2 regions of the Variovorax sp. LG9.2 genome follow, and region 1 is predicted to be linked to the other one. Evidence: riboswitches for the same ligand, from Rfam matches in the RefSeq annotation. Region 1 holds a riboswitch; the other holds the start of a gene.
The links. A riboswitch is a leader RNA that binds a small molecule or an ion and turns the genes downstream of it on or off. The one in region 1 is predicted to bind glycine.

Region 1 (14,404 bases):
GCGACTACGGCGGGCTGAACGACACCATCGGCGACAGCGCCTACATGGTCCGCGGCTCGTTCGAGCGCGCTGCGGGCAACCGCAACGGCGGCATCCTGCCCGGCGCCTGGCCAGTGCTCCAGTTCGATGCCAAGCTGCACTACGGCCCGCGCACCAGCATCGGCACCAACCTCACGCAGGACTGGTCGATGCCACGCTTCATCGACGTCAAGGCGCACGAGCCGATGGTCGCCCACGAGTCCGACAACTGGTTGGGCGAGAACGGCTTCAAGGGCAAGAACCCTCTGAAGTGGGGCAAGAACACCGACAAGGGCCCGGCCCTCACGCTGGTCGTGCAAAAGGGCGCCGAGCGCATCCGCACCGGGGAGGTGGCCGGCTTCGGCGATACGACCGAGGGTTCTCGTGCGGGGCTCAAGGACAACTTCGGTGGCGACCACATCAAGGCGGTGTCGACCTCGCAGGTGTACTTTCGGCGGCCGCAAGACCGTTGGGCCCGGCGCGACTTTTCTGCCGACGATCCACCGCAAATCGGAAAATTCAACGTGGGTTTTGCTGGCGGCTACATCGAGCACCGGAGCCTCTTCAGCCCGTACTGGCACGTGCACAACGTCGAGCCATCGTTGTGGGCACGGGCCATCGCCATGGGTGGCGCGGCGATCGGTGCCGTGGCCGAACCAGACAGCGGCGACTGATGAAGACCGCACCCGTGCCCCCACACCGCACCGCACGCATGCAGGGGCATGCGATGACCGAAACCCTGCTCGTGATCAGCTTTGCCGCCATCGCGCTCGCAGCGATCCCGGCCATTGCCGAATACGGCACCAAGCGCCAGCAGACCGTGGCCGCCGCCAAGCTCCTGGCATGGCAACGCACGGTTTGGATGCCGGGCACCAACGCGATCGACGCGGCCGAGGCCAAGGGTGCGTCGGGTGCCATCAAGAAATCCGACGACGAGGTGACCCGCGACCTGCGCCGTCATATCTTCAGAGATCGCGCGACCGCGGGCGCCACCATTCATGCGGCGGACATCGCGGAGTTCGAGCCGACGCTGCCGGCCATCGATGCGCGCACCACGCGCGTAGTGGCCACCACGAGTGCGGCCACCCTGCCCTCGCTGCTCAACGCCAGCGACACGCTGTGGGACACCATCCGGGTGGCGCAAAACGCGCTGGGCAACAACATCATCACGCAGTCGCTCGGCAAATTTACTTTCGTGAGCGGCGGCTACCTGCGCAACCAGGTCGACGTGACGCAGACCAATGCGTCGTTCACGCTCATGCCGCAAATCGAGATGACCGAGCAGGTCACGATGCTGACCGAAGCGTGGAACGCCGGCGGCACCAACCGCGAGGAAAAGAAGATCCAGGGCCTGGTGCCGCTCAAGCTGACCGACAGCGTGTTCTATCAACAACTGCGCGGCGGACTGCATCAGTCCGCATACGCGATCAGCCAGGTCTATCCCGGCTTCAAGAATGCGAACCTCACCTTCGGCCTGACGCCGGGCGATGCGATCGAGAAGACGCCTCTCGACCGCTTCGAGCGCATCACGCCGCAGGCGACCACCGAGACGGGCGGCGGTGCCGATGCCGATGGCGGCAGCCCCAAGGACAAGTTCCGCTACTACCGCGCGTTTCCGCCGACACCCGTGGTCAACACGCTGCCGTGAACGCCGTACCGCCGTTCGCTCTGCAGCACGCTTCGCAACGCGTCCGCGTCGCCGCCTTCATCGGCGCCGTGGCGCTGTGGCTCGCAGCGACTGCGAGCTGGGCCGCTGCACCGCAACGCGACTGGCCGCTGGTGCCGCCACCGCCCGATGCCAGGAGCTACTGGATCGCGCAGTACATCGAGCAGAACACGGTGCCGATGCAGATTCGCGGCTTTGAAACCGATGCTTCGGTGGCCGAGGTCGTGCGCTGGTACGAGGCGTGGTTCAAGGACAAGGTCGGCTACGCCGCGAGCCAGGTCGGCGAGGTGCGCGTGCTCGGGGCGCGCATGGGCATCTATCAGGTGACGGTTCAGTTGCGCGGTACGCCGGGCAAGACACTCGGCCGGCTGGCGAGCGCCGCGCTGTACGAAGAAGGCGGCCCGAGCGAGCAGGAGCGCACCGAGCGCATCGGCAAGGGCTTCCCGCGGCCGCCCGGCTCTCAGGTGGTGTCGGACACGCTCTCGTTCGATCCCGGACAACGCAACCGCACCATCATGCTGACCAACGGGATGAGCGTCGAGACCAATGCGCTGTATCTGCGCGAGCGCATGGTGCTGCTGGGTTGGGCGCTGCTGCAAGACCGCACCGTGGAGGCCGGCACGCGCTCTGCGCTGGTGTTCCGTCGAGGCACCGAGGAAATGGTCGTGACCATCGCGCGACAAGAAGGCAGCTGCTTCGTCGTCGCCAGCCAGACGACGCCCGAATGAAGCGATCCGAATGAGGCGACGTCAACGCGGCCAGGTGATGACCGAGTACGTCATCGTCGCCGGCATCCTGGCCGTGGCGCTCTTCGCCACCGTGCCGGGCTACGACCGCTCGGTCGTCGGCCTGCTGATCAAGGCTTTCCAGGATGCCTGGTCGACTTATTCGTACACCCTTTCCTATCCGCTCTAGCCGCCTGCAGACCTCCCCTACCGCCTCTACACAGACATCGATGAAACCTTCTCCCGGCCTCCTCAAAGTCAAGCAGAACCTTCGGCGGTTGTCTCCGCTCATCGGCGCACTGATCCTCGGGCTCCTGGCGGCCGGCCTCGGCTGGTACTACCTGCGCGCCAGCGAGCGCGAGATTGCCGCCAGCCTCGAACAGGACGCCAACAGCCAGCGACGCGACGTGGTGGTGGCGCGCCAGGCGCTCGGCGACGGCATGGTTGTGCTGCCGACCATGGTCGCCAAGCGATCGGTGCCGACCGAGTACGTGCACAACGACGCGCTCACGCCCGAGACCTTCGTGCAGTTCGCCGGACGCCAGTTGACAGTGCCGGTGGCTGCCGGCAAACCATTGCTCGCCTCGTTCTTCGCGGCGCCGCGCAAGGTGTTCGCCGAAGAGATCGAGCGCGGCGTGCGCGCGATCACCATTCCGGTGGACGAGATCAGCTCGATCTCCGGCATGCTGCGCGCCGGCGACCGCATCGATTTCATGTACGTGGTCGAAAAGCAGAAGGAAGGCACGCAGGCCGTGGTGGTGCCGCTGCTGCAGGACGTCGAGGTGCGCGCCACCGGCCAGATCACGTCGGAACAATTCGCTTCGATGCGCAAACGCTCCGAGGTGTCGGCCGAGGCCGATCCGTATGCGCAGCAGCGCTATTCCACGGTCACCGTGGCCATCGCGCCCGCCGATGCGCAGAAGCTGATCCTCGCGCAGCGCATGGGCAAGATCGTGGCCGCGCTGCGCAATCCCGAAGACCGCCAGACCATGCGAACCGGCGTCGATGCGATGGACCTCGATGCCATCGTCGACGGCTTTCGGCCGTACCGCATGCGTCCCTCCGCCGCCGTTCACGCAACAGCGCCGCCGGGAGTGGAATACATCGTCGGCGGCTCGAACGGGCGCAGCGGCGCCGGTGGATCGGGGCTGGGCCAGGGGCTGCAACAAGCGATCGCAGCGGCTGCAGCAGCCAACGCGGCACCCGCGCCGTCAGAGCCTGCAGCCGCGCCGCCACGGTGAAGCCGCATCGACCCCGACCCCTTTCCGCCGTGCTGTCGAACATCGACCTCGGTGCTTCCGATTTCTTATCCACGACGCCCGAGAGCGCCCTGCCTTTGACCTACTGCAAACGTTCGATCGTCCGCCGAAGCAGCCTGGCTGCGACTGCCGCTGCAACCGCGACCTGGTGCCTGCTGGCGCAGGGTCCCGCGCTGGCCCAGCAACGCCCCGCTACCTTGCCACCGGGGACGGTCGCACCGGCTGCGATGTCGTCCGGGTCCACGTCGTCGCCAGCATCGCCGTCGATGTCCGCGCCGATCGAACGCTCCCCCGGTATCCGCCCTCTTGCGCCTGTCGTTGCACCTGCAGCGGGCGCTGCCGCCCCCTCCACCAGTACGACCAATAGCCCGACCACGGGCCCGACCATCAGCGCCGCCGAACTCGATCAACTCGCCAGCCGCGCCACGGTCATGCAGGACCTGCCGGCCAATCTCACCCTGTATGTCGGCCAGATGGCGCTGGTGCGCATGCCGAACGTGGCACGTGTCGCCATCGGCAGCGGCAAGGTGCTCGAAGCGCGTGTGCTGGATGGCAACAACATGCTCATCACCGCGCAGGACGCGGGCGACAGCACGCTGCATGTGTGGGACAAGGCGGGCCGCGTGCGCAAGGTCAAGGTGCGCGTCAACATCATCGACCTCGAGCGCATCGAGGCCGAGTTGCGTGAGATCACCAAGGGAATGACGGGCGTGAACATCCGCCGCATTGGCGAGCGCATCGTCATGGACGGCAGCAACCTCGACCCCGGCGCGGTCGAGCGACTGGGCACCGTGGCGCAGCTCTACAGCCCGGCCGTGGTGTCGCTCGCAACGGCCGATCGCATTCGCGTCGATCGCATGGTCGACATCCAGGTGCGCATCGTCGAGTTCAACAAGACCGCGCTGGACGATCTGGGCGTGCGCTGGCAAGGCACGACCAACGGTGGCTTCAGCCTGGGATTGTTCTCGGACATCGCATCGAGCGGCTCCTATCGCGTGCTGCCAGCCGACACCACCTTCACGGATGCGACGCCTGCCGGCGCCGCGCTGCTCAGCCGCAACCAGCGCACGCCGCAAAGCTACTTCGGCGTGGCCGCGACCTTGGGCTCGCAAATCAACCTGCTGGTGCAGCGCGGCAATGCGTTCCTGCTGGCCACGCCCAACCTGTCGACCCGCAGTGGCGGCGAGGCCAAGTTCCTGGCCGGTGGCGAGTTTCCGCTGCCCGCCCTGAGCACGCAGGGTGCGGGCTCGGTCGAGTTCAAGCCGTATGGCGTGCGACTCAACATCAAGCCCATTGCCGACGGTGCCGGCAACGTGTCGGGCAGCATCCTGACGGAGGTGAGCAGCATCGACCGCAGCGTCGCGGTGCAGGGCATACCGGGCCTGCTGATCCGCCGCACCGACACCGAGTTCAACGTGCGCGACGGGGAGACCATCGTGCTGTCCGGCCTGATCAAGCGCGAGTCGTCGCGCGCCAGCGACGGCCTGCCGGGCCTGCGCCGCGCACCGATCATCGGGCGCGCCTTTCGTGCCGACACCGACACCGACACAGAGCAGGAAGTGGTCGTCTTCATCACGCCGCGCGTGGTCGACCCAGCCTACAGCGCGCCGCGCATCGAGCGCGCGAACCGCATCGAGGACCAGGTCAACCGCGGCTTCGGCAACCTGGTGGAAGACCAGTCGAAGCCAGCCACCGGCGACGGTGCCGCGCGCCGTGCAACGCCGGACGGCGCACCGCCCCTGGCGCCCAGCCAGCAAGAGGCGCCCTGAGGCCCGCGGCGATGCACAAGGTCCTGGTCAATTCGCCCCAGCAGCCCGTGCGCGAGATCGCGCTGGACGTGCCCGAACTGCAGATCGGCAAGGACAGCGCAAGTGCCATCGTGCTGCCCGGCTGGAACGTGGCGCGCCAGCACGCGCAGTTCGTCGTGAACGATGAAGAAGTGTTCCTGCAGGACCTGGGGAGCCTGTTCGGGACCTGGGTCGACGGCAACCGCGTAACGCGCTACGGGCCGATGGCCGGCGGTGAAGAAATCATCATCGGCGGCCACACGCTGGTGGTCTTGCTCGACGCCTCTCTGCAGCCCGCCGGCGCGGAGCTGCCCAACGACTCGGACGCGCCAGTGCGCACCGCCGTGCCGCTGCTCGAAGATCCGTTGCTGCGCTGGCGTCGATCGCTGCATCGCACCTTGCTGCAGCAGTTGGAAAACCGCCGCATCGACACGGCGCAGATGAAGGACGAAGAGCTGCGCTCGAATATCCGCGCGCTCATCGCCGAGATCATTCGCGATACGCGCGACCTGCCACCCGAACTCGACCGCAACCTGCTGAGCCAGCAACTGCTCGACGAAGCCATCGGCCTCGGCCCGCTCGAAGTGCTGCTGAAGGACGACACCATCACCGAGGTGATGGTCAACCGCTTCGACGAAATCTGGATCGAGCGTGCCGGTCGCCTGGAGCGCACCAACGTCGCCTTCACCAGCAACATCGCGGTGCTGGGCGCCATCGAACGCATCGTGACGCCGCTGGGCCGGCGCATCGACGAGAGCTCGCCGATGGTCGACGCGCGGCTGAAAGACGGCTCGCGGGTGAACGCCATCATTCCGCCACTGGCCCTGCGCGGCCCGAGCATCACGATCCGCAAATTTCCCAAGAACCGGATGGGTCACGAGGGCATGATCCAGATGGGTTCGATCACGCCGCAGATGGTGCAGTTCATGCGCATCGCCGTGCAGGAAAAGCTCAACATCATCGTCTCCGGCGGCACCGGCACCGGCAAGACGACGCTCTTGAACATGGTGTCTAACTTCATCCCTCCCGACGAGCGCATCGTGACGATCGAAGACGCCGCCGAGCTTTCGCTGGGGCAGCCCAACCTGGTGTCGCTCGAATCGCGTCCCGCCAATATCGAAGGCAAGGGCGCCATCGCGATTCGCGACCTGGTGCGCAACTCGCTGCGCATGCGGCCCGACCGCATCGTGGTCGGCGAGTGCCGTGGCGGTGAGGCGCTCGACATGCTGCAAGCCATGAACACCGGTCATGACGGCTCGCTCACCACGCTGCATTCGAACTCGCCGCGCGATGCCGTCTCGCGGCTCGAAGTGCTGGTGACGATGGCCGGCATGAACATCCCGGTCTCGGCCATCCGCGAACAGATCGCTTCGGCTGTCGACCTCATCGTGCAGCTCACCCGCTTTCCGTGCGGCAGCCGCAAGGTGACGCAGATCACCGAGATCACCGGCTTTTCGGAAGGCGTGATCCAGATGCAGGACATCTACGTGTTCCGCAAGACCGGCGTCGATGCGGACTTCAGGACGGTCGGCAATTTTGGCGCCGCGGGGCCGGTGCCGGAGTTCTTCACGCGGCTGCAGGAGCACGGCGTGAAGCTCGACATGAACTACATGTTCGGCGAGGCAACGGCATGAGCCCCAATACGATCGCATTGACGGGCGCCGTGCTGTGCGGCATGGGCTTTTTCTGCCTGGTGGGATACCTCGTGCTGCAGCGCTCGTCGGTCTTCACGGCAAGGGTCATGCAGAAGCTGCAGAGCAGCGGTCGCCGCACCCTGAACCTGTCGGAGTTCCAGGCACAGCACGCGATGGCTTTCGCGTCGGGTCACATGGCGATGGTCATCGCCGGCGCTGCGGTCGGCTGGCTGCTGTCGGGGCGGCTGGTCGGCGGGCTGGTGCTGGCGGTGCTGATCTATCTTCTGCCGGCGCGCTGGTTCGCATGGCAACGCAAGAAGCGTCGCCAGCTGATCGAATCGGAGCTTCCCGATGCGCTGCTCTTCATCGCCAGCGCATTGCGCGCAGGCAGCGCCTTGTCGGTGGCCATTCAGGTGCTGGTGCGCGACCAGCAAGGCCCGCTGGGGCAGGAGTTCGGGCTGGTTTTGAAGGAGCAACGGCTGGGTGTCAGCTTCGACGATGCGATCCAGAAAATGGCGCAGCGGCTCGATATCCAGGACTTCGTGCTGGTCGTGGTCGCGCTGCGCGTGTCCAAGGAAGTCGGCGGCAATCTGTCGGAGCCGCTGCAGGTGCTGGCCGAGACATTGCGCCGCAAGGCCATCCTCGAAGGCCGCATCAAGGCGCTGACCGCACAGGGTCGCATCCAGGGCATCGTGATGACGCTGTTTCCGCTGTTCCTGATGGGTGTGCTCTACCTGATGCAGCCGAGCATGAAGCTGCTCTTCACCACCACCGTCGGCTGGGCCGTGCTGGGCGTTGTCGCAGTGATGCTGTCGCTGGGCTACGCAATGATCCGCAAGATCGTCGCGATCGATATCTGACAGCAGGACACACGATGCGCCAGCTCATCCTGCTTCTCATCATCTTCCTGTGCGCGACCACGGGCGTGGTGCTGCTGCTGTACGTCATCGCGCTCATCCGCAAGGCCCGGCCTTCGGAGCGCACCCACATGGACCCGCTGCCGATCGCGTTGCGCGTGGTGTGGCCGGCCATCAACATCCTGCAGTTCCACGTATCGGAAATCATGCCGACGTCGATGCTGGTCAAGCGCAAGCGCCAGCTGCAACTGGCCGGGCTGGAGTTCGTGCTGCGCGCCGAAGAGTTCATCGCGGTGCAGATCGTCTCGATGCTGATTGTCGGCGGGCTCGGCCTGTGGACCGCGGGCATGCTCAACGCGGTGGCAGGCACCAAGGTGTGGATCATGCTGCTGGGCTGCGTGCTGGGCTGGTTCTATCCGGTCATGTGGATGCGCGACCGGCGCAAGCGCCGCGACAAGGACATCCTGCGCACCCTCCCGGGCTACCTCGACATGATCACGCTGTGCTGCCAGGCCGGGCTGAGCCTCACAGGCGCCATTGCGCAGGCCGTGCAGAAAGGCCCGAAGGGTGCGTTGGGCGAAGAGTTCGACCGGATGATGCGCGAGATGCGCACCGGCGCGAGCCGCATGGACGCCCTCAATGCGCTGGCCGACCGGCTCGACAACCGGCACATCAAGAGCCTGGTGTCGAATCTGACGCAGGCCGAATCGCTTGGCGCCAGCCTGGCCGACACGCTCTCGGCCATTTCGGACCAGCGCCGCACCGAGCGTTTTCAGCATGCCGAGAAGCTGGCCATGGAAGCGCCGGTGAAGATGATCGGGCCGCTGGTCATCTTCATTTTTCCGGTGACTTTCATCATCATCTTTTTTCCGCTGGTGATGGAGTTCCTTGCGTCGACGCGGACGAACTGAATCCATGCGTGCCGTTCACCTTTTTGCCACGTCGACGGCGCAGCCGATCGGCCCGGTGCGCATTGCCGAAAGCGGCTGGGACCGCACGCGCGGGTTACTCGGCCGGCCGGAGTTGCAGGGCAGCGAGGGCCTCTTCATCACGCGCTGTAGTTCGGTCCACACCGTCGGCATGCGGCATGACATCGACGTCGTCTTCGTCGATCGCACCGGCCGCATCGTGCGCATCGCGGAGCGCCTCGCACCGATGCGCATGGCGATGTGTCGGAAGGCTGCGAGCGTGCTCGAACTGGCGGCAGGCCAGGCGCGCGCACTCGGACTCTTCGTCGGTACGAGCTTGCACGGATGGCAAACCGAAAAGGAACCCGCATGACCGCGCGACCCGCCCACCGGCCCAGCGGCCGAAGCCGCCAGCACGGCATCTCGATGACCGAGACGCTGATCGCACTGCCCGTGCTCATCCTGTTCGTGATGTGCCTCGTGCAGTTCGGCCTGATCTACCGAACGCGGCTGACGCTGGAATACGCAGCGCACGAGGCCGCGCGGGCCGGCTCGCTCAACAACGGCATGCCACTGCCCTTCATCATGCGCATGCCCAATGCGACGGGCTGGGGCGCGGTGAACAGCGCGGCACTGGAGACCACCACCAACGTACTGACGCGCGGCAGCGTCTGGCAAGGACTGGTCAAGGGAATGATGCCGCTCAATGTGCGCGAAGCCAGCCCTGGCGGTCTCGTCAAAGGCTGGGTCGACACCAACAAGGACCTGATCGAATCGGCTTGCATCGAGTACCTGAACCCGACGCAACATGCCTTTATCGACTGGTCGTTCGTCGAGAACTTCGGCGAGAACCGCTGGGTGGTGCAGATCCCGAACGACACGATGCGCTACCGAAAGCCCTTGCCCTACGACTACAAGGCGAAGGCGCTGTCGACCGGCGCCGGCATCAACGACCCGACGCCGCCCGACGGCGAACTGCGTGGCGCTATTTCGAACGAGACGCTGGGCGAAGCGAGCGTGCTGCACTTGCGCGTGCACTACGGTTATCGGCTCGGTATCCCTATTGCGAATCGCCTGATCGTGAAAGCGTTGCAGGGCTACCAGTTCGTCGCCGAGGCTTACTTCAAGGTGCTGTCACCCGATGGCGCCACCGCACCCGCAGGCGACTTCCGGCTCACTCAGCTGGACGCGTTCTACCTCGACCAAGGCAAGATTCCGCTGACTGCCGAAGGCGTCGTCGGCATGGAGTCGCCGATCTACTGGCATCCGTTCTATGCCTTCGGCCCTAAAAGCGATCGCAGCATCGATCTGCAATGGGATCCGCAGTGGAACAACAATCTGGGTAACAACGTGCTGGAAGCACCGGGCGATGCGATGACCAATGTGTTTGCCTTCGTGCGCAACAACAGCACCGAGTGGGCGAACCAGTTGCTGGGCAGCGGCCTGGATGCACTGGGCGACAAGGTCGGTACGGCCAATGCGTTTTGTCCGGCCATATGGAGTGGTGCAGTCACGGGTGCGCTTGCTGGCATACCCAACCCGGGTGGCGGGCCCTGAGCACAAAGAAACATCTGCCGCCGGTTCATCCACTACACTGGCCCGGGTCAGGAGAGCGCCCCGCACGACGGGACCGCCGAAGGCGCAGGAACCCTCCAAACGCTCAGGCAAAAGGACTGACACAGCGCCCGCGAAATCGGGCGTTTCCTTGCTGGAGAGAGACCGGCCCGCGTCGACTCGATTGAGATGTCGACATGCACCGGTCCACCGAAGGAGCAAACCCCGATCGTGGGGTGAATCTCTCAGGTAAAGCGGACAGCAGGGGTGGCCCATGGCTTGCGTCATGGCATTCGACCGCCCCTTTTTGTTGCTGGAAATCGCCATGGCCGACGCGCTGCAGAAAACCCCGCTCCACGACCTGCACGTCGAACTCGGCGCCCGCATGGTGCCGTTCGCCGGCTACTCGATGCCGGTGCAATACCCGGCTGGCCTGATCGCCGAACACAAGCACACGCGCAACGCCGCGGGCCTGTTCGACATCTCACACATGGGCCAGCTGCGGCTGGTCGGGCCCGATGCGGCGGCAGCTTTTGAAACGCTGATGCCGGTCGACGTCATCGGCCTCGCGCCGGGCAAGCAGCGCTACGGCCTGCTGCTGAACGACGAAGGCGGCATCCTCGACGACCTGATGTTCTTCAACGAAGGACAGGACTCGATCTTCGTCATCGTGAACGGCGCCTGCAAGGTGGCCGACCTGGCGCACATCCAGCGCAAGATCGGCAGCCGATGCGAGGTCCAGCCGTTGCCCGACCATGCTTTGCTCGCGTTGCAGGGGCCGCAGGCTGCGGCCACGATGGCGCGCCTGTGTCCAGGCATCGAAAAGTTCGTTTTCATGACCGGCGGTGCGGTGTTGATCAACCACGGCGACGGTCCAAAGATCCCGGTCTTCGTCACGCGCAGTGGCTACACCGGCGAAGACGGTTTCGAGATCTCGATGGCCGCGCGCGATGCCGAAGCGCTTGCGCGACTGCTGCTGGCACAACCCGAAGTCCAACCCATCGGCCTGGGCGCGCGCAACTCGCTGCGGCTCGAAGCCGGGCTGTGCCTGTACGGCAGCGACATCGACAGCACGACGACGCCCGTCGAAGCCGCGCTCAACTGGGCGATCCAGAAAGTGCGACGCGCCGGAGGTACGCGCGAAGGCGGTTTTCCGGGCGCAGACAAGGTGTTGGCACAGCTCACTGCCTCGACCGGCGGCGCAGGTCATACCGATCACGCGACGCTCAAGCGCAAGCGCGTCGGCCTGGTCGCGCTGGAGCGCATCCCGGTGCGCGACGGCACGCTGCTCGAATCGTTCGAGGGCGGACTGGCCATCGGCCAGGTCACCAGCGGCCTGCCTGGCCCGACCGCCGAACGGCCGATCGCGATGGCTTATGTCGCGTTGGCTTATGCCGAGCCCGGTACGCGCATTCAGGCGATCGTGCGCGGCAAGCCGGTCCCGATGGAAGTGACCACGCTGCCTTTCGTTCCGACGCACTATTTCAGAGGCTGAATTTTTTTCCCAAGGAGTTTTCAGATGACAGTCAAATACACCAAAGACCACGAGTGGGTCGATGCCGCCGAGGCAGGCGCTTCGGTCACCGTCGGCATCACGGTCCACGCGCAGGACGCACTGGGCGATGTCGTCTTCGTCGACCTGCCTGAAGTCGGCAAGACCTTTGCGCAGGGCGAAGTCGCCGGCGTGGTCGAGTCGGTCAAGGCCGCGGCCGACGTCTTCATGCCGCTGTCGGGCGAGGTCACTGAAGTGAACGAGGCTTTGCGCGCCGACCCATCGCTGGCCAACAGCGACCCGCTCGGCGCCGGCTGGTTCTTCAGGGTGAAGCTCGCCGATGCGCTGCAGCTCGATGCGCTGATGGACGCACCCACCTACGACAAGTTTTCCAGCGAAGCCTGATCACGCACCATGCCGATGTCTGCACTGCCCTCCTTGCCTTCCCTGCCTTCGTTTCGTGAACTCGAAAACGCAGATGAATTCATCGCGCGCCACATCGGCATCGAAGCGGCCGACGAGGCGCGCATGCTGCCCGTCATCGGCTCGGCCACGCGCAAGGAACTGATCGACGGCATCGTGCCGCCATCGATCCGTCGAAGCAAGCCGATGGATCTTCCGCCGCCGATCAGCGAAGCCGGCGCATTGGCCGAACTCAAGGCGATCGCGGCGAAGAACAAGGTCGCGCGCAACTTCATCGGGCAGGGCTACTACGGCACCTACACACCCGGCGTGATCCTGCGCAACATCCTCGAAAACCCCGCCTGGTACACGGCCTACACGCCCTACCAGGCCGAGATTTCGCAGGGTCGCATGGAGGCCTTGCTCAACTTCCAGACGATGGTGTGCGACCTCACCGGCATGGCGATCGCCAATGCGTCGATGCTGGACGAAGCCACCGCCGCGGCCGAAGCGATGACGCTGGCCAAGCGCAGCGTCAAGAGCAAGAGCGACGTGTTTCTGGTGGCGGGCGACTGCCATCCGCAAACCATCGAAGTGCTGCGCACGCGCGCCGCGCCGCTGGGCATCGAGATCAAGGTCAGCACCGCTTCCGACACGCTGCCGCACATGATGACCAGCGGTGATTTCTTCGGGGCGCTGGCGCAATACCCAGGAACGACAGGGCAAGTGCACGACCTGCGTCCGCTGGCCGGCCTCGCGCATGCCAAGGGCGCAGCCTTCTGCGTCGCAGCCGACCTGCTGGCGCTCACGTTGCTGGCGCCTCCCGGCGAGTGGGACGCCGACATCGTCTGCGGCACCACGCAACGCTTCGGCATGCCGATGTGCAACGGCGGCCCGCACGCTGCTTACCTGGCATGTCGGGATTCGTTCAAGCGCTCGCTGCCGGGCCGTCTGGTCGGCGTGAGCATCGATGCGCATGGTCAGACTGCCTACCGGCTCTCTCTGCAAACGCGCGAGCAGCACATCCGCCGCGAGAAGGCGACGTCGAACATCTGCACGGCGCAAGTGCTGCCGGCCGTCATCGCCAGCATGTACGCGGTCTATCACGGCCCGGCCGGGCTCACGCGCATCGCGCAACGCGTCGCCGCACTCACCGCGGTGCTGGCGCAAGGACTCGAGCAGATGGGGCGCGAACTGGTCAACACGACGGCGTTCGATTCACTCACGGTGAAGAGCGGCGACGACACCACGCACATCCTCGAGCGCGCACATGCGGCCAACGTCAACCTGCGCCATCGGCTGCAACAGCACCTGGGCATTTCGCTCGACGAGACGACGACGCGCACCGACATCGAAATGCTGTGGGCGCTGTTCGTGCCGGCCGGCACGCCGATGCCGCGCTTCGCGGTACTGGCTGAAAAGGTGACGCCGCGCATCCCTGAAGCGCTGCGCCGCACCAGCGCTTTCATGACGCACCCGGTGTTCAACACCCACAAGAGCGAGACGGCGATGCTGCGCTACATCCGCAGCCTCTCCGACAAGGATCTGGCGCTCGACCGCACCATGATTCCGCTCGGCAGTTGCACCATGAAGCTCAACGCGACGAGCGAGATGATCCCGATCACCTGGCCCGAGTTCGCGAACATTCATCCGTTCGCACCGGCTGATCAGCTCCGGGGCTATGCCGAGCTCGACCAGCAACTGCGCGACTGGCTGTGCGAAGCGACCGGCTATGCCGGCATCAGCCTGCAGCCGAACGCGGGCTCGCAAGGCGAGTACGCCGGCTTGCTGGCGATCAAGGCGTTCCACGCATCGCACGGCGAAGAGCGGCGCAACATTTGCCTCATTCCGTCGTCGGCCCACGGCACCAACCCAGCCAGCGCACAGATGGCCGGCATGCAGGTGATCGTGACGGCCTGCGATGCGCAAGGCAATGTAGACCTCGACGACCTGAGGCGCGCCTGCGAAAAACACAGCGCCGAACTGGCCGCGGTGATGATCACCTACCCGAGCACGCACGGCGTGTTCGAAGCTGGCGTGAAGGAACTGTGCGCGCTGGTGCACGCGCACGGGGGTCGCGTGTATGTCGACGGCGCCAACAT
Region 2 (14,404 bases), on a different contig from region 1:
GGAGCAGGCCAACCAGTTGCAGGACTTGTCGACGGTCACCAAGATCAACGCGCTGGTCGTGTTCCCGTTCGAGTCTGCGGCCCTCACCAAGCCGGTCGCGCAGGTCAAGGCCAAGGGCGCCTACGTGACCGTGGTCGACCGCGGCCTGACCGACACCAGCGCGCAAGACGCCTACGTGGCGGGCGACAACACGGCCTTCGGCAAGATCCCGGCTGAGTACATCGTGAAGACGCTCGGCGGCAAGGGCAACGTGGTCGCACTGCGCGGCATCGCGACCACGCTCGACAACGAACGCATGGACGCCTTCAACGCGGTGCTCAAGGGCAGTCCGGATGTGAAGCTGCTCGACGCCAAGTACGCTAACTGGAACCGCGACGATGCCTTCAAGGTCACGCAGGACTACCTCACGCGTTTCAAGGAAATCGACGCCATTTGGGCTGCCGACGACGACATGGCGGTGGGCGTCGAAAAAGCCATTGCGCAGGCCAAGCGCACGGATATCAAGATCATCTTCGGTGGCGCCGGCGCCAAGGGCGCAGTCAAGACCATCATGGACGGCAGCGACCCGCGCATCAAGGCCGACGTGAGCTACTCGCCCAAGTTCATCTACGACGCGATCAAGCTCACGGCCGAAGCGCGTCTCAAGGGCGAGAAGCTGCCGGCGACGACGATCATTCCTTCGGTGCTCATCACCAAGGACAACGCCAAGGATTTCTACCATCCTGATTCGCCGTTCTGATCTTGGTCCGGTGCAGACTTTGCGCACTTCGCGAACATGATCTCTGAAAATTTTCGCAAGCTGCGCTACGCGATGGTCGGCGGTGGCCGCGATGCCTTCATCGGCGCGGTGCACCGCAAGGCCATCGCGCTCGACGGGCAAGTGGACCTCGTGGCGGGTGCGTTGTCGTCCAGCCCCGAGAAGGCCCACGCATCAGGTCGCGACCTGTTCCTGGCCGACGATCGAAATCATGGCGACTGGCGGACATTGCTCGCCGATGAACTGAAGCGACCGATCGATGAGCGCATCGATTTCGTCTCGATCGTCACGCCCAACCATGTGCACTTTCCGGTGGCGCAGGCCTTCGTCGACGCCGGCTTTCACGTGGTGTGCGACAAGCCGCTGGTGCACACACGGGCGCAGGCCGACGCGTTGATTGCAGCGGTGCAGCGGCAGGGCACGATGTTCGGCGTGACCTACAACTACACGGGCTATCCGATGGTCCGCCAGGCACGCGAGATGGTGCGATCGGGTCAGCTCGGCACGGTGCGCAAGGTGGTTGTCGAATACAACCAAGGCTGGCTTGCGACGCAGCTCGAGGGCGGCGGAACCAATAAACAGGCTGACTGGCGCACTGACCCGGCGCGGAGCGGGGCAGCGGGCGCCATCGGCGACATCGGCTCGCATGCGGAGAACCTGATCGCGACGGTCACCGGTCTCGACATCGAAGCCCTTTGTGCCGATCTCTCGGCACTGGTGCCGGGCCGCGCGCTCGACGACGACGGCAACCTGCTGCTGCGGTTTGCCGGTGGCGCGCGCGGCGTGCTGATCGCGTCGCAGGTCAATACGGGCGTCGAAAACGACTTGCGGCTGCGCGTGTCGGGGACGCTCGGCACGATCGAGTGGCGGCAAGAGCAGCCGAGCCAGCTCGTGCATCTGCCGCACGACGGACCCAAGCAGATACTGACGCGCGGCTCGCCGTGGTTGTGCGAATCGGCACGGCGCGCGAGCCGACTGCCGAGCGGCCATCCGGAAGGGTTCATCGAAGCCTTCGCCAATGTCTATGCGGGCATCTCAGCAGACATACGCGCCAGACTCGCGGGCACGACCGCCGACGCGATGACGGCCGACTATCCGCGCGTGGAAGACGGCGCACGCGGCGTGCGTTTCATCGAGCGCACTGTTGCATCGGCCGCCAGCGACGCCAAGTGGACGGCTTGGTGACAATGGCTGTCGCGCCGAGCTAGGCCGATCGCACTATTTCGCGGCATCGAGCAGCGCGGTACAAGCTCGGATTGCTTCCATCGTTCGGAGTCCTCCATGAAGATTCGTTTGCCCGTCGCGGCACTGTGCCTGTTGTCGTGCATCGCCGCGACACCTGCGTTTGCCATCGACTACCCCGCGCGCAAGCCCGGCCTTTGGGAAATGAAGATCGGCGACGGCACTGCCGCTGCCGCGGACCAGACCATCCAGCAGTGCATCGACGCGAGCAGCGACCAGGCGATGCGCGACATGGCGCAAGGCATGGGCACGGGCACGGGCAAGGACGCTTGCTCGAAGCAGGACATGCGCAAAGCGGGCAGCACGACGGTCATCGATTCGGTGTGCAAGGTCGGTACGAGCATTGCAACCACGCACGCCGTTGTCACGGGCGACCTGAGCACCGGCTACCGCATGGAAAGCACGTCGACGTACCAACCGCCCTTCATGGGAAAAACCGAGGGAAAGGCGGCGATGGATGCCAAGTGGGTCGGCCCGTGCAAGGCCGACCAGAAGCCTGGCGACATGATCATGTCGAACGGGATGAAGATGAACATCATTGACATGATGGGTGGCGCGAAGAAGAAGTAGCGGTTTCCCGGTAGCTGCGGGGAGCGCACGTCGCTAAAGTGGGCACTTCGCCCCCGAGCGGGCCTGCAGGAAACGAGCCGTGGCAGCTGCGCCCCGCGTCCAACCCGACGCCTTTTTCACACCCGACGATTGGAGCGCACTCACGCATCGCTCGGCATGGCGCGGCCTCTGGTCGGTGGCGCACTGCTGGGCCGTCATAGGCGCAGCGATGGTCGTCGGGGCGCTCTGGCCCCTCGCCATTCCACTCGCGGTCGTCGTCATCGGCACCCGGCAACTGGGACTGTTTGTGCTCATGCACGACGCGGCACACGCGGGGCTGCACCGCAACCGCAAGATCAACGACTGGGTGGCGCACTGGCTCTGCACGCCCACGCTGCGCGCCTACCGGCCGTACCACCTGCAGCACCACCGCTATGTGCAGCAGACCGAAGACCCGGACCTGGTGCTGTCGGCGCCATTCCCCATCAAGCGCTCGTCGCTGGCGCGCAAGGTCTGGCGCGACCTGAGCGGGCAGACGTTCTACAAGCAGCGTTTCGCCCACATCGCCCAGCGCATCCGGGCTCGCACAGAGGGCGAGTCGGCCTGGCGGCTGTTGGGCCAGGAAGTCGCCAAAGATCGCCGTTTCCTCGTTGGCAACGCCATCGGCTTCGCGCTCTTCAGCGCGGCGGGCTTCTGGTGGGTCTGGCTCTTGATGTGGCTGCTGCCCATGATGACCTGGCTGCCGCTGGTGAGCCGCATCCGCAACATCGCCGAGCACGCGCTGGTCGCGCAAAACGAGCCCGACCCACTGCGCCAGGCGCGCACCACGCACGCGAGTTGGCTGGCGCGCGCGGTCATCGCGCCTTACTGGGTCAACTACCACGCCGAGCATCACATGTTCACCAACATTCCATGCTGGAACCTGCCCCGTGCGCATCGCATCCTGAAGCGCGACGGCGTGACGTCGCGGATGGAAATGGAAAGTGGCTACGTGGCGCTGCTCGCCAGGGCGGCGCCGGCCGCCTGATCACCCCTTTCGCTGTGTCGCGCGGCATGTCGCGTCGCGGGCGTAGGCGGCTGCCCACAGCGCTTCGCGGCGCCCCAACGGCCAAGATCGCGCTGCCTGCGCCTACGATCCACTGCACATGCACGTGCCGCCGACCTCCGTCAGTTTTGCCTCGCGCCCCGACGATCTGGTCGTGGCCCGTCCTGAGGGCCTCTACTGCCCGGCGGGCGATTTCTACATCGACCCGTGGCGCGCGGTCGATCGTGCCGTCATCACGCATGCGCACTCCGACCACGCGCGCATCGGCCACGGCCACTACCTTGCGCAGACCGACAGCGAGGGCACGTTGCGAACTCGGCTGGGTGCCGACATCAACTTGCAGACCCTGCCTTACGGCGCAGCGATAGAGCACAACGGCGTGCGCATCTCGCTCCACCCTGCCGGACACGTGCTCGGCTCGGCCCAGGTGCGGCTCGAGCATGGCGGCCGCGTGTGGGTCGCGTCGGGGGACTACAAGACCGAGCCCGACGGCACCTGTGCGCCCTTCGAGCCGGTGCCGTGCGACACCTTCATCACCGAGTCGACCTTCGGCCTGCCGATCTACCGCTGGCCGACGCAGGCGCAACTGAGTGCCGACATCAACGACTGGTGGCGTCGCAATGCCGACGACGGCCGCGCCTCGGTGCTGCTCTGCTATGCCTTCGGCAAGGCGCAGCGCATCCTGCACGGTGCCGACCCGTCAATCGGGCCGATCGTGGTGCATGGCGCGGTCGAGCCGCTGAATGCGGTGTATCGCGCCGCCGGCGTCGCGCTGCCGCCGACGCTGCGCGCGAGCGACCCCGAAGTGAACCCGCAGATGCTCAAGCGCGCGCTGGTGCTGGCGCCGCCGTCGGCGCAGGGCACGCCGTGGATGCGCCGCTTCGGCAGCTATTCGGATGCGTTCGCGAGCGGCTGGATGCAGTTGCGCGGCACGCGCCGCCGTCGCGGTGTCGACCGCGGCTTCGTCATGAGCGATCACGCCGACTGGCCGGGATTGCAGAAGGCCATTGCCGGCACCGGCGCCGAGCGCGTGTTCGTGACGCACGGCAGTGTCGCGGTGCTGGTGCGCTGGCTCACCGACAACGGGCTGGAGGCGCAGGGATTCAAGACCGAGTACGGCGATGAAGACGTGGCGGACAAGGCCGAGAGCCCCCATCCCAACCTTGCCGCGGAAGGGGAAGGAGTAACAACCGAGGCTTCCTCCCCTTCCGACGGAGGGCAGGGGTGGGGGCCAGCGGCGTGACCATCGCATGAAAGCCTTCGCCGCCCTCTACCGGGAACTCGACGCCACCACATCGAGCCTAGCCAAGCAGGCCGCGCTGCAGCGCTACTTGCATGGTGCGGCGCCTGAAGACGCTGCCTGGGCCGTCTATTTTTTGGCCGGCGGCAAGCCACGCCAACTGGTGCCGACCAAGCTTCTTCGGCTGCTCGCGCAAGAGGCCGCCGGCCTGCCCGAATGGCTTTTCGATGAAAGCTACGAAGCGGTCGGCGACCTGGCGGAAACCATCTCGCTGCTGTTGCCGCCACCGACCGAGGCGCACGACCTGGGCTTGGCCGTGTGGATCGAGCAGCGCTTGCTGCCGCTCAGAAAAACGCCGCCCGACGAACTCACCGATACGCTGCGCGCGCAGTGGCGCGAGCTTGCGGCCGATGAGCGACTCGTCTACTTCAAGCTCATGACCGGCAGCTTCCGCGTCGGGGTGTCGAGGCTGCAGGTCACGCAGGCGCTGGCCGCGGTCGGCGCCATCGATGCCAAGCGCGTGGCACAGCGGCTGATGGGCTACACCCACATCACAGGACAACCCACGGCGCGCGACTACGCCACGCTCATCGCGCCCGAAAGCGATGGCGAGCAGAACCAGCAGACCAGCGGCCAGCCGTACCCGTTCTTCCTCGCGCATCCCTTCAACGAACCGGTCGATCGATTCGATGCGCTGCTCGGCGCGCCCGCGAACTGGCTGGTCGAGTGGAAGTGGGACGGCATCCGTGCGCAGCTGGTCAAGCGCGCTGGCCAGGTGTGGCTGTGGTCGCGCGGCGAAGAACTCGTGACCGACCGCTTCCCCGAGCTCGCGACCATGGGCGAGGCGCTGCCCGACGGCACCGTGCTCGACGGTGAGATCGTGGTGTGGCGAGACGACAAAGTGCAGCCCTTCGCCGAACTGCAACGCCGCATCGGCCGCAAGACGCTCGGCCCTAAGCTGCTGCGCGAAATCCCCGTTGTGCTGCTCGCCTACGACCTGCTCGAATGGCAAGGCAAGGACCTGCGCGCGCTGCCGCAGGAACAGCGTCGCATGACGATGGACGTGCTCCTGACCGAGGTACAGCACCCGCAACTCATCGCGAGCCCGATGCTCAACGGCGGCGACTGGGCCCACCTCTCGCGCCAACGCGAAGCCGCGCGGTCGATGGGCGTGGAAGGGATGATGCTCAAGCAGCGCCATGGGGCCTATGGCTCGGGCCGCACCAAGGACGTCGGCACCTGGTGGAAGTGGAAGATCGACCCGCTCAGCATCGATGCGGTGCTCATCTACGCGCAGCGCGGCCACGGGCGCCGCGCCAGCCTGTACAGCGACTACACCTTCGCCGTGTGGGATGGTCCGCCGGAGCAGGAAGAGCGCAAGCTCGTGCCCTTCGCCAAGGCCTATTCAGGCCTCACCGATGTGGAGATGGGCCGCGTCGATGCGGTCATTCGCAAGACCACGATCGAGAGCTTCGGCCCGGTGCGCAGCGTGAAGCCGACGTTGGTCTTCGAGCTCGGCTTCGAAGGCATCGCGAAGAGCACGCGGCACAAGAGCGGCATCGCTGTGCGCTTCCCGCGGATGCTGCGGTGGCGGGAGGACAAGCCGGTGGAAGAAGCGGATACGTTGGGGACGCTGGCGGCGTTGCTGCCCGATGACAAGTAGCAGAGTCGTCGTCGGGTCTCACGACCGACTACATTTTTTCCATAACCGCTTGGACAAAGGCTTTGGATTTTCTTTTTTGGATCTCAGGATCTTCTTTTTGTATGTATTCCACCGCCGACAGATCGTCTCCCCTCTTCCTGTTCTGTCGAGGTTCAAGTGCTTCGATAAGAATTGCCTCGAGCGCAGGGATCATTTTTGCGGCGTCGTAGGTCGCGGGCATCTCTCCAAGCAGGCCAGTGTCTTTGACGGGTCGAAGTCCAAACCAGGAAAATCTATCCCATCGCGCACCCATGCGATCCGAGGTGTGCTCAAACAGCCGTCGACCCAGAGGCCTGTCAGTGGTGCGGCCTATGTAGATCACTTCGCGCCCGTCATAGAGCAAATAGATCCCAAGCTGCTTGTTGAAGTCAACCGGGATCGCTCCGAGTTGCTGCATCCCCAGAAGCTGTGGCGTAGCGACCCATTGAATCGCCTCTCTGCGCCAAAACATGCCGAAGGAGCTCACTATTTCATACTGCTCTTCGTCCTCGTCGGATGCGTCTGTCGTTGGCGTGAGCTTCTCTTTGTCCGGACTTGTTCCCATCACCGGTCTCTGCGCCAGCGTAAACGTACCTTTGCCGACACGTACGTACGGCGAAGCGTCGTCGTGCTTGATCGAGGCGCTGATTTGAGCGTTCACGGTAGCCGCAGGTGTTGCGCCCAGATTGCTTCGCAGTCTGCTGGCAATGATCTTGTCCGTGATCTCCTTGTAGTGGAGCGGAGTGCCAGCAGCTCCTAATACCTTGTCTATGGCTTCGCGCCAAGTGAGATCCTTAGCCATGCTGTCGTCCGTTGGGTTGCGTGTGATGCACCTAATGTAAATGTCTGGGTTGGCACCTCGACATCACAGCCAGCCGTCTTTGCGACGCGGGACCACGTGCTCAACTCACCGGAATGCTTTTCATGTCATCACCCGCTATCGAATGGTTTGAAGCTAGGAAGTGGAAACCCTTCAAGTTCCAACGCGTCGTCTGGAAAGCCATCGCCGCTGGCGAGTCCGGGCTGCTGCACGCCACCACCGGCGCTGGCAAGACCTACGCGGTATGGCTCGGTGCGCTGCTGGCTTTCGCGACCGTGCCGAAAACGACCAAGGGCCAAAAGGCGGAAACGCCGGCAGCGCTGCCTAGCGCCGCAACGACAAAGAAGAAGGTGGCTCCCCCGCTCGCGGTGCTGTGGTTGACCCCGATGCGCGCACTCGCGGCCGACACGCTGCGCGCGCTTCAGCAGCCGCTCGAGGCACTGGCGCCGGATTGGTCGGCCGGCGCCCGCAGCGGTGACACCTCGTCAGCCGAGCGCGCAGCGCAAAACGCCCGCTTGCCCACGGTGCTCGTCACCACGCCCGAGAGCCTGTCGGTGCTGCTCTCCCGCGCGGACGCGAGCGAGGTACTGGGCAGCGTGAAGATGGTGGTGGTCGACGAGTGGCACGAACTGCTCGGCAACAAGCGCGGGGTGCAGGTGCAGCTCGCGCTGGCGCGGCTCAAGCGCTGGAACCCGGCACTCATCGTGTGGGGCATGTCGGCCACGCTCGGCAATCTGCACGAGGCGATGGGCACGCTGCTCGGCAGTGGCAGCAGCGCGGGCACGATGGTGCAAGGAGAGGTCCCGAAGAAGCTGGTCATCGATTCCCTGCTGCCCGGCCGCGCCGAGCGCTTTCCATGGGGCGGGCATCTGGGGCTCACGATGCTGCCGCAGGTGATCGAGGAGATCGCGTCGAGCAAGACGACGCTGGTGTTCACCAACACCCGCTCGCAGTCGGAAATCTGGTACCAAGCGATGCTCGAAGCGAAGCCGGAATGGGCGGGTTTGATCGCGCTGCACCACGGCTCGCTCGACCGCGCGGTGCGCGAGTGGGTCGAGGCAGGTTTGAAGAGCGGTGAGCTGCGCGCGGTGGTGTGCACGTCGAGCCTCGACCTCGGCGTCGATTTTTTGCCGGTCGAGCGCGTGCTGCAGATCGGCTCGCCCAAGGGCGTCGCGCGCTTGCTGCAGCGGGCCGGGCGCTCGGGCCATGCGCCCGGGCGGCCGTCGCGCATCACCCTGGTGCCGACGCACAGCATCGAGATGGTGGAGGGCGCTGCGGCACGCGCCGCGATCGCGGCCGGCCACATCGAGGCGCGCAGCACGCCCGAGCAACCGCTCGACGTGCTGGTGCAGCACCTGGTCACCGTCGCGTTGGGCGGTGGCTTCATGCCCGACGACCTGTACGACGAAGTGCGCAGCACCGCCGCCTACGCCCAGCTGTCGCGCGAGAGCTGGGACTGGTGCCTGGCGTTCGTGCGGCAGGGTGGCCCGTCGCTGGCTGCCTACCCGGACTACCAGCGCGCCGTACCCGATGCCGACGGCGTGTGGCGCGTACCCGATGCGCGGCTGGCGCGCCGCCATCGCATGAACATCGGCACCATCGTGAGCGACGCGAGCATGACGGTCCAGTTCGTCGGCGGCGCCAAGCTCGGCAGTGTCGAAGAGAGTTTTGCGGCGCGCATGAAGCCGGGCGACTGCTTTCTTTTCGGTGGTCGGATGCTCGAACTCGTGCGCATCCACGAAATGACCGCATGGGTGCGCCGCGCCTCGGGCAAGCGTCCGGCGGTGCCGCGCTGGAACGGGGGCCGCATGCCGCTGTCGACCACGCTGGCCGATGCCGTGGTGCAGCAACTCGCGCTGGCCGGCCAGGGAAAGTACGACTCGCCCGAACTGCAATGCGTGCGCCCGCTGCTAGAAATCCAGCAGCAGTGGTCGGCGCTGCCGACACCGCAAACGCTGCTGGCCGAGGTGCTCAAGACGCGCGAAGGTTCGCACCTTTTTCTCTACCCGTTCGCGGGGCGGCATGTGCATCTCGGGCTCGCCAACCTGATCGCCTGGCGCGTCGCGCAACAGGCGCCGCGGACCTTCTCGATTGCAGTCAACGACTACGGCTTCGAGCTGCTCTGCGCCACTGAGGTCGACTGGCCGGCGCTGCTGCCACAGGTGCTGGCGCCGGTGGACGAGGCGACGCTGTTGCACGAGGTGCTCGAAAGCCTGAATGCGGGCGAGCTGGCACAGCGTCGATTTCGCGAAATCGCGCGTGTGTCCGGACTGATCTTCCAGGGCTATCCGGGCGAGAAGCGCAGCAACAAGCAGCTGCAGGCCTCGTCGTCGCTGTTCTGGGAGGTGTTCCGCAAATACGATCCGCAGAACCGGCTGCTGCTGCAGGCCGAGCAGGAACTGCTCGCGCAGGAACTGGAGATCGGCCGCTTGCGCGCGAGCCTCGCGCGCTTGAACACGCAGCAGCTGGTCGTGCAAACGCTGGCGCGCCCGACACCGTTCGCATTCCCTTTGATGATCGAGCGCTTCCGCGAAAAGCTCACGAACGAAAGCGTGGCCGACCGCATCGCGCGCATGGTCGAGCAACTGGAGAAGGCAGCGGGTGGGGCGGTGCCGGTAGGCGGCGTGGAGGGCGTCAGGAGCACGCTGGCGTTCGGCAGCGAGCGTCGTCCGGCCAGGGTCAAAGGCAGCGGGATCGGCAACGACAGCGGCGGCGAAAGTGCCGACGGCCAGAGCGCACGGAAGCGACCCCGTCGCGAGCGCAAGCCGTCGCGACCATTGCCGCCGCTCTAGCCTCGATGGTCCCCATCGGTCGGGGTACAAAATGCCGCACGCATGACCCCCTCCATCCAGTTCCGCCGCCAGCTCATCGTCGCCATCCTGCTCGGTGCCGCGGTCGTCGGTGCCTTCATCCGGCATTACGCCGAACCGGGTGCGCTGCGCAACGTCGGCACTCTGATGATGTTGATCTGGGTGCCGATCGTCGGCAACATCGTCGGCTGGCTCATCGGCAGGATCAAGCGCAAGCCGCAGACCACGGTCGCCGGTACGCTGCCGCCGACTTTCGTTGCCGGCAGTGCGTTCAAGCCGCAGGCGCTGGTCGACATCACCTTGCGTCCGGCCAGCGTGCCGGTGGAAGACAAGGCCATCGCCGAGGGCGAGCATCACTGCGCCTTCGTCGTCGACAACCAGGCTTTCTCGGCGCGCTGGCTGCTGCCGCAAGGAGCGGCGGTGCTGCGACGCGGGCAGTCGCGCGCAGTGCAGGTCGAGTTCCTGGCGCCAGCCGTGGCACTGCCACTGTTCACCGCAGACACCCGCTTCCGGATGCTGGTCGGTCAGTCGTTCATCGGCGACGGCCGTGTGGTGGGACTGATCACGCCTTCGTGAAGGCGAAGTCCACTTCGGGCGTCAGGCCGCTGACGATGCGAGCGATCGATTTGCCGGAGCCGCAGGCATGCGTCCAGCCCAGCGTGCCGTGGCCGGTGTTGAGGAAAAAGTTCGGCAGCTTGGTCTTGCCGATCAGTGGCACGTTGCTCGGCGTAGCCGGGCGCAAGCCGGTCCAGAACTGCGCTTGCGTCGCATCGCCGGCGCCGGGGAACAGGTCTTCGACGCGCTTCACGATGGCTTCGCAACGCACGCGGTTCAGGTCGCGGTCGTAGCCGTTGAGTTCGGCGGTGCCGGCGATGCGCAGGCGGTCGCCGCGGCCGTCTTCGGCGGTGTAGCGCGAGAACACGAGCTTGAATTCGTCGTCGGTCAACGAGACCTGATGCGCCTTCGATGCGTCTTTCACCGGCATCGTCACCGAGTAGCCTTTGGCCGGATAGATAGGCAGTCGTATGCCGAGCGGTTTGGCGTAGATCGGGCTGAGCGAGCCCATCGCCAGCACATACGAATCGGCCTGCAACTTCTGGAACCGGCCTTCGATATCGGTCGCTTCGACATGTTCGATCTTGCCGCCGGCTTGGCGGATCGCGGTCACCGTGTGGCTCATCAGAAACTTGACGCCGGCCACTTCGCAGAGCTTGACCAGTTCGCGTGCGAAGCGGTTGGCATCGCCCGATTCGTCTTCGGCCGTGTAGGTGGCGCCGGCCAGGCGTGACCGCACATGCGCCAGCGCAGGCTCGATCCTGATGGCCTCGTCGGCCGAGATCACCAGACGCTCGCAACCGAGGGCGCGCATCTGTTCGCTCGGCTTCAACGCGCCGTCGAACTCTTTTTCGTCGGTGTAGAAATGCAGGATGCCCTGTGTGCGCTCGTCGTAGGCGATGCCGGCGTCGCGCCGCAGCGCCTGCAGCATGCTGCGGCTGTAGGTTCCGAGCCGAACGATCTGCTCGATGTTGTGCCGCGTGCGCGCCGGCGTGCATTCGCGCAGGAACTCCAGGCCCCATAGCCATTGGCGCATGTCGGCACGAATGCGAAAGAGCAGTGGCGCATCTTCCTTGCCTAGCCACTGCAGCACCTTGAGCGGTGCGCTCGGGTTGGCCCAGGGTTCGGCATGGCTGACCGAGATCTGGCCGCCGTTGGCGAAGCTGGTTTCTGCGGCCGGTGTGGCTTGCCGGTCGATCACGGTCACTTCGTGGCCGAGCTGTTGGAGGTAGTAGGCAGAGGTGACGCCGAGCAAGCCGGCGCCGAGAACGATCACGCGCATGGGAGGACCTTTTGAAAGTATTTCAATGGCCGCTCCCCCTGTCCTTGGTACCTGAGAGATTCGTGCTGCAAGAGAGGCTTGCGGCAGTTGCTCCTTCGGTGCGTCACTTGGCGTGACGGCTCTCCAGACGGCTTTTCAAAAGGTGCAGTACACAACCGGCGTGCGGTTTACCTGAGCGTTCATGGGAGTTTGCGCCTTCGGTGGGCCGTTCTGACGAACGCCCGCTCTCCTGCAGTGCAACGAGTTTAACCATGCGTGGTCACAAATTGCTGACAATTTGAGACACTGCACTCCCTTTTGACGTTCCGCCGATTCCTGCCTTTCCTCCACCGCTGCCATCGCCTCTGTCATCACCCCGCCGCTCGTGTCTCCTTCTCTTCCTTGCCAGGTCCAATGGGCCGATGAAACCCTGCAGTTGCTTCCTGAGCGCGCCATCTGGTGGCCCACCGGGCAAGTTCTCTTTGTCGCCGACTTGCATCTCGGCAAGGCCGCAACGTACCGCGCGCTCGGTCAGCCGGTGCCGGGCGGCACCACGCTCGAAAACCTCGCGCGACTCGACGCGCTGATTGAACGTCACGCGCCTAGGCGCATCGTTTTTCTCGGCGACTTCCTGCATGCCGCGCAGGCGCGCAGCGTGCTCACCACGCTGCAGGTCTGGCGCGACGGTCATGCAGATATCGACATGACGCTGGTGCGCGGCAACCACGACCGCCGCGCGGGCGATCCGCCGGCGTCGCTGCGCATCGACGTGGTCGACGAGCCCTGGCTCATCGGCCCGTTCGCCTGCTGCCACCATCCGCAAACGCACCCGACGCACTTCGTTCTGGCGGGCCATCTGCATCCGGCGTGCAAGCTGTACGGGCGCGGTAGGGACAGCTTGCGCATGCCGTGCTTCGTCAGCGAGGCGCGCCAGGCCATCCTGCCGGCGTTCGGCGAGTTCACTGGCGGCTGGCTGGTGGAGGCGGCACCGGGTCGACGCTTTCACGGTGTCGGCGGTGCGGCGGTGTGGGCGTTACCCGTGGCCACCCTGTCCAACATGGCGGGGCAGGTTGCCCACGCTTCGATCACTTCTCGAGGTTTCGCCAAATGAACAATTCCGTGGTGAAGCCCGATCTTCGCGAGCGCGCCGCACGCCTGCTGATGCTCGCGGCGCCATTGGCCCAGCTCGAACTCGAAGACGCGCTCATCGTCATCGATGCGATGGAGCCGGCTTTCGTGCGTGCCGGCTTGATCCTGATGGAACAGGACGAGGCCGACGACACCGACTACATGGCGCTGGTGCTCGAAGGCGAGGTGCGTGCCGAAAGCGGGACCGGCGTGACCGGTGAAGAGATCGTGGTGTCGGTGATCGGCCCGGGCAGCCTGATCGGCGAGATGGGCTTGCTCGACGGCGCGCCGCGTTCAGCCACCTGCACCGCGTTGACCGACCTCAAGCTCGCGACGTTGTCGCGCGAGGCTCTGATGTCATTGATCGACGGCCATCCCACGGTGGCAGCACGCCTGCTACTGGCCATCTCGAAAGGCCTTTCGGACCGGCTGCGTGACAGCAACCGGCGCTTGCGTTTGCTGATGCAGGTAACGCGGGCGGTTCAGCTGGAGCTGAACGCGGCGCATTCGATCAACATGAAGTTGCTGGTACCGGCCGTGGCGGCGGTGGCGGCGGTGGCGGCATCGACGAGGCCAACCGAGGGCGCTTGATTCGCTGCGGGTGCCAGGCGGCTCGCTTGCCCCGATCACTTGCCCAAATAGTGCCGTACCTTCTCGGTGGAGACGCCGGCTGCAGCCACGGCCGACCTAAGCTTGGCTTCGGTCACGCTGAAGGTCTGCGTCCAATAGCGCAGCTCGTGCGCCTCGTTCACGTTGATGCGGCTGCGGTCTTGCGGGCCGCGATTGCTGAGGTTGTCTGCCATGGCTTTCTCCTGGAAAGCTAGGACATTGAGCCTGCCGCGCTATGTGGCGCAGCAGACATAGCGGACTTTTCGTGCAGGACCAGTCCGAGGCGGCGAGCTGTCGCGCGTTAAAGCACGACCGGTGCGTCCGGCAGCTCGTTGCGATTGGCCACGCCGTCGTCGAGCGGAAAGTGTTCGACCAGCAGCGCCGACACTTCCCCCAGCGCTTGGGTGAGCCCGTCTTCGAAGCGGCCCTCGCGAAACGCGGCGCCCATGCGTTGGGCCATCGCCGCCCAATCGTCGGCGCTCACATGGGCGTCGATACCGCGATCGGCCACGATCTCGATGGCGTGTTCTGCCAGCAGCAGATAGATCAGGACGCCGTTGTTGTGCTCGGTGTCCCATGTGCGCAGCTTGCCGAAGAGCATGACGGCACGTTGCCGCGCCGGTGCGCTGCGCCACAGGTACGACAGCGGCAGCCCGGCCTCGACGCAGATGCGGATCTCGCCGCTGTGGCGGCGTTCGCTGGCAGCC

Region 2: linked by a shared signal. The riboswitch ahead of QN413_RS22060 (D-amino acid dehydrogenase) and the one ahead of gcvT (glycine cleavage system aminomethyltransferase GcvT) in region 1 are both predicted to bind glycine.

Annotation. Positions count from the first base shown of each region.
Region 1 covers NZ_JASJXB010000014.1:27,153-41,556, reverse strand. Annotated here, with positions in the region: gene QN413_RS15570 (Tad domain-containing protein) at 1-692, shown strand, start outside; gene QN413_RS15565 (hypothetical protein) at 692-1,666, shown strand; gene QN413_RS15560 (hypothetical protein) at 1,663-2,412, shown strand; gene QN413_RS15555 (hypothetical protein) at 2,423-2,599, shown strand; gene cpaB (Flp pilus assembly protein CpaB) at 2,640-3,650, shown strand; gene QN413_RS15545 (type II and III secretion system protein family protein) at 3,647-5,437, shown strand; gene QN413_RS15540 (ATPase, T2SS/T4P/T4SS family) at 5,449-7,089, shown strand; gene QN413_RS15535 (type II secretion system F family protein) at 7,086-7,949, shown strand; gene QN413_RS15530 (type II secretion system F family protein) at 7,964-8,857, shown strand; gene QN413_RS15525 (DUF192 domain-containing protein) at 8,862-9,227, shown strand; gene QN413_RS15520 (TadE family protein) at 9,224-10,411, shown strand; glycine riboswitch at 10,450-10,536, shown strand; glycine riboswitch at 10,553-10,680, shown strand; gene gcvT (glycine cleavage system aminomethyltransferase GcvT) at 10,695-11,903, shown strand; gene gcvH (glycine cleavage system protein GcvH) at 11,928-12,305, shown strand; gene gcvP (aminomethyl-transferring glycine dehydrogenase) at 12,321-14,404, shown strand, end outside.
Region 2 covers NZ_JASJXB010000030.1:271-14,674, reverse strand. Annotated here, with positions in the region: gene QN413_RS22105 (substrate-binding domain-containing protein) at 1-739, shown strand, start outside; gene QN413_RS22100 (Gfo/Idh/MocA family oxidoreductase) at 776-1,942, shown strand; gene QN413_RS22095 (DUF3617 domain-containing protein) at 2,039-2,569, shown strand; gene QN413_RS22090 (fatty acid desaturase family protein) at 2,649-3,575, shown strand; gene QN413_RS22085 (ligase-associated DNA damage response exonuclease) at 3,700-4,836, shown strand; gene QN413_RS22080 (ATP-dependent DNA ligase) at 4,844-6,496, shown strand; gene QN413_RS22075 (HTH domain-containing protein) at 6,525-7,316, opposite strand; gene QN413_RS22070 (ligase-associated DNA damage response DEXH box helicase) at 7,439-10,126, shown strand; gene QN413_RS22065 (hypothetical protein) at 10,169-10,720, shown strand; gene QN413_RS22060 (D-amino acid dehydrogenase) at 10,707-11,981, opposite strand; glycine riboswitch at 12,010-12,118, opposite strand; glycine riboswitch at 12,131-12,223, opposite strand; gene pdeM (ligase-associated DNA damage response endonuclease PdeM) at 12,346-13,071, shown strand; gene QN413_RS22050 (cyclic nucleotide-binding domain-containing protein) at 13,068-13,679, shown strand; gene QN413_RS22045 (DUF3606 domain-containing protein) at 13,715-13,891, opposite strand; gene QN413_RS22040 (TPM domain-containing protein) at 13,999-14,404, opposite strand, start outside.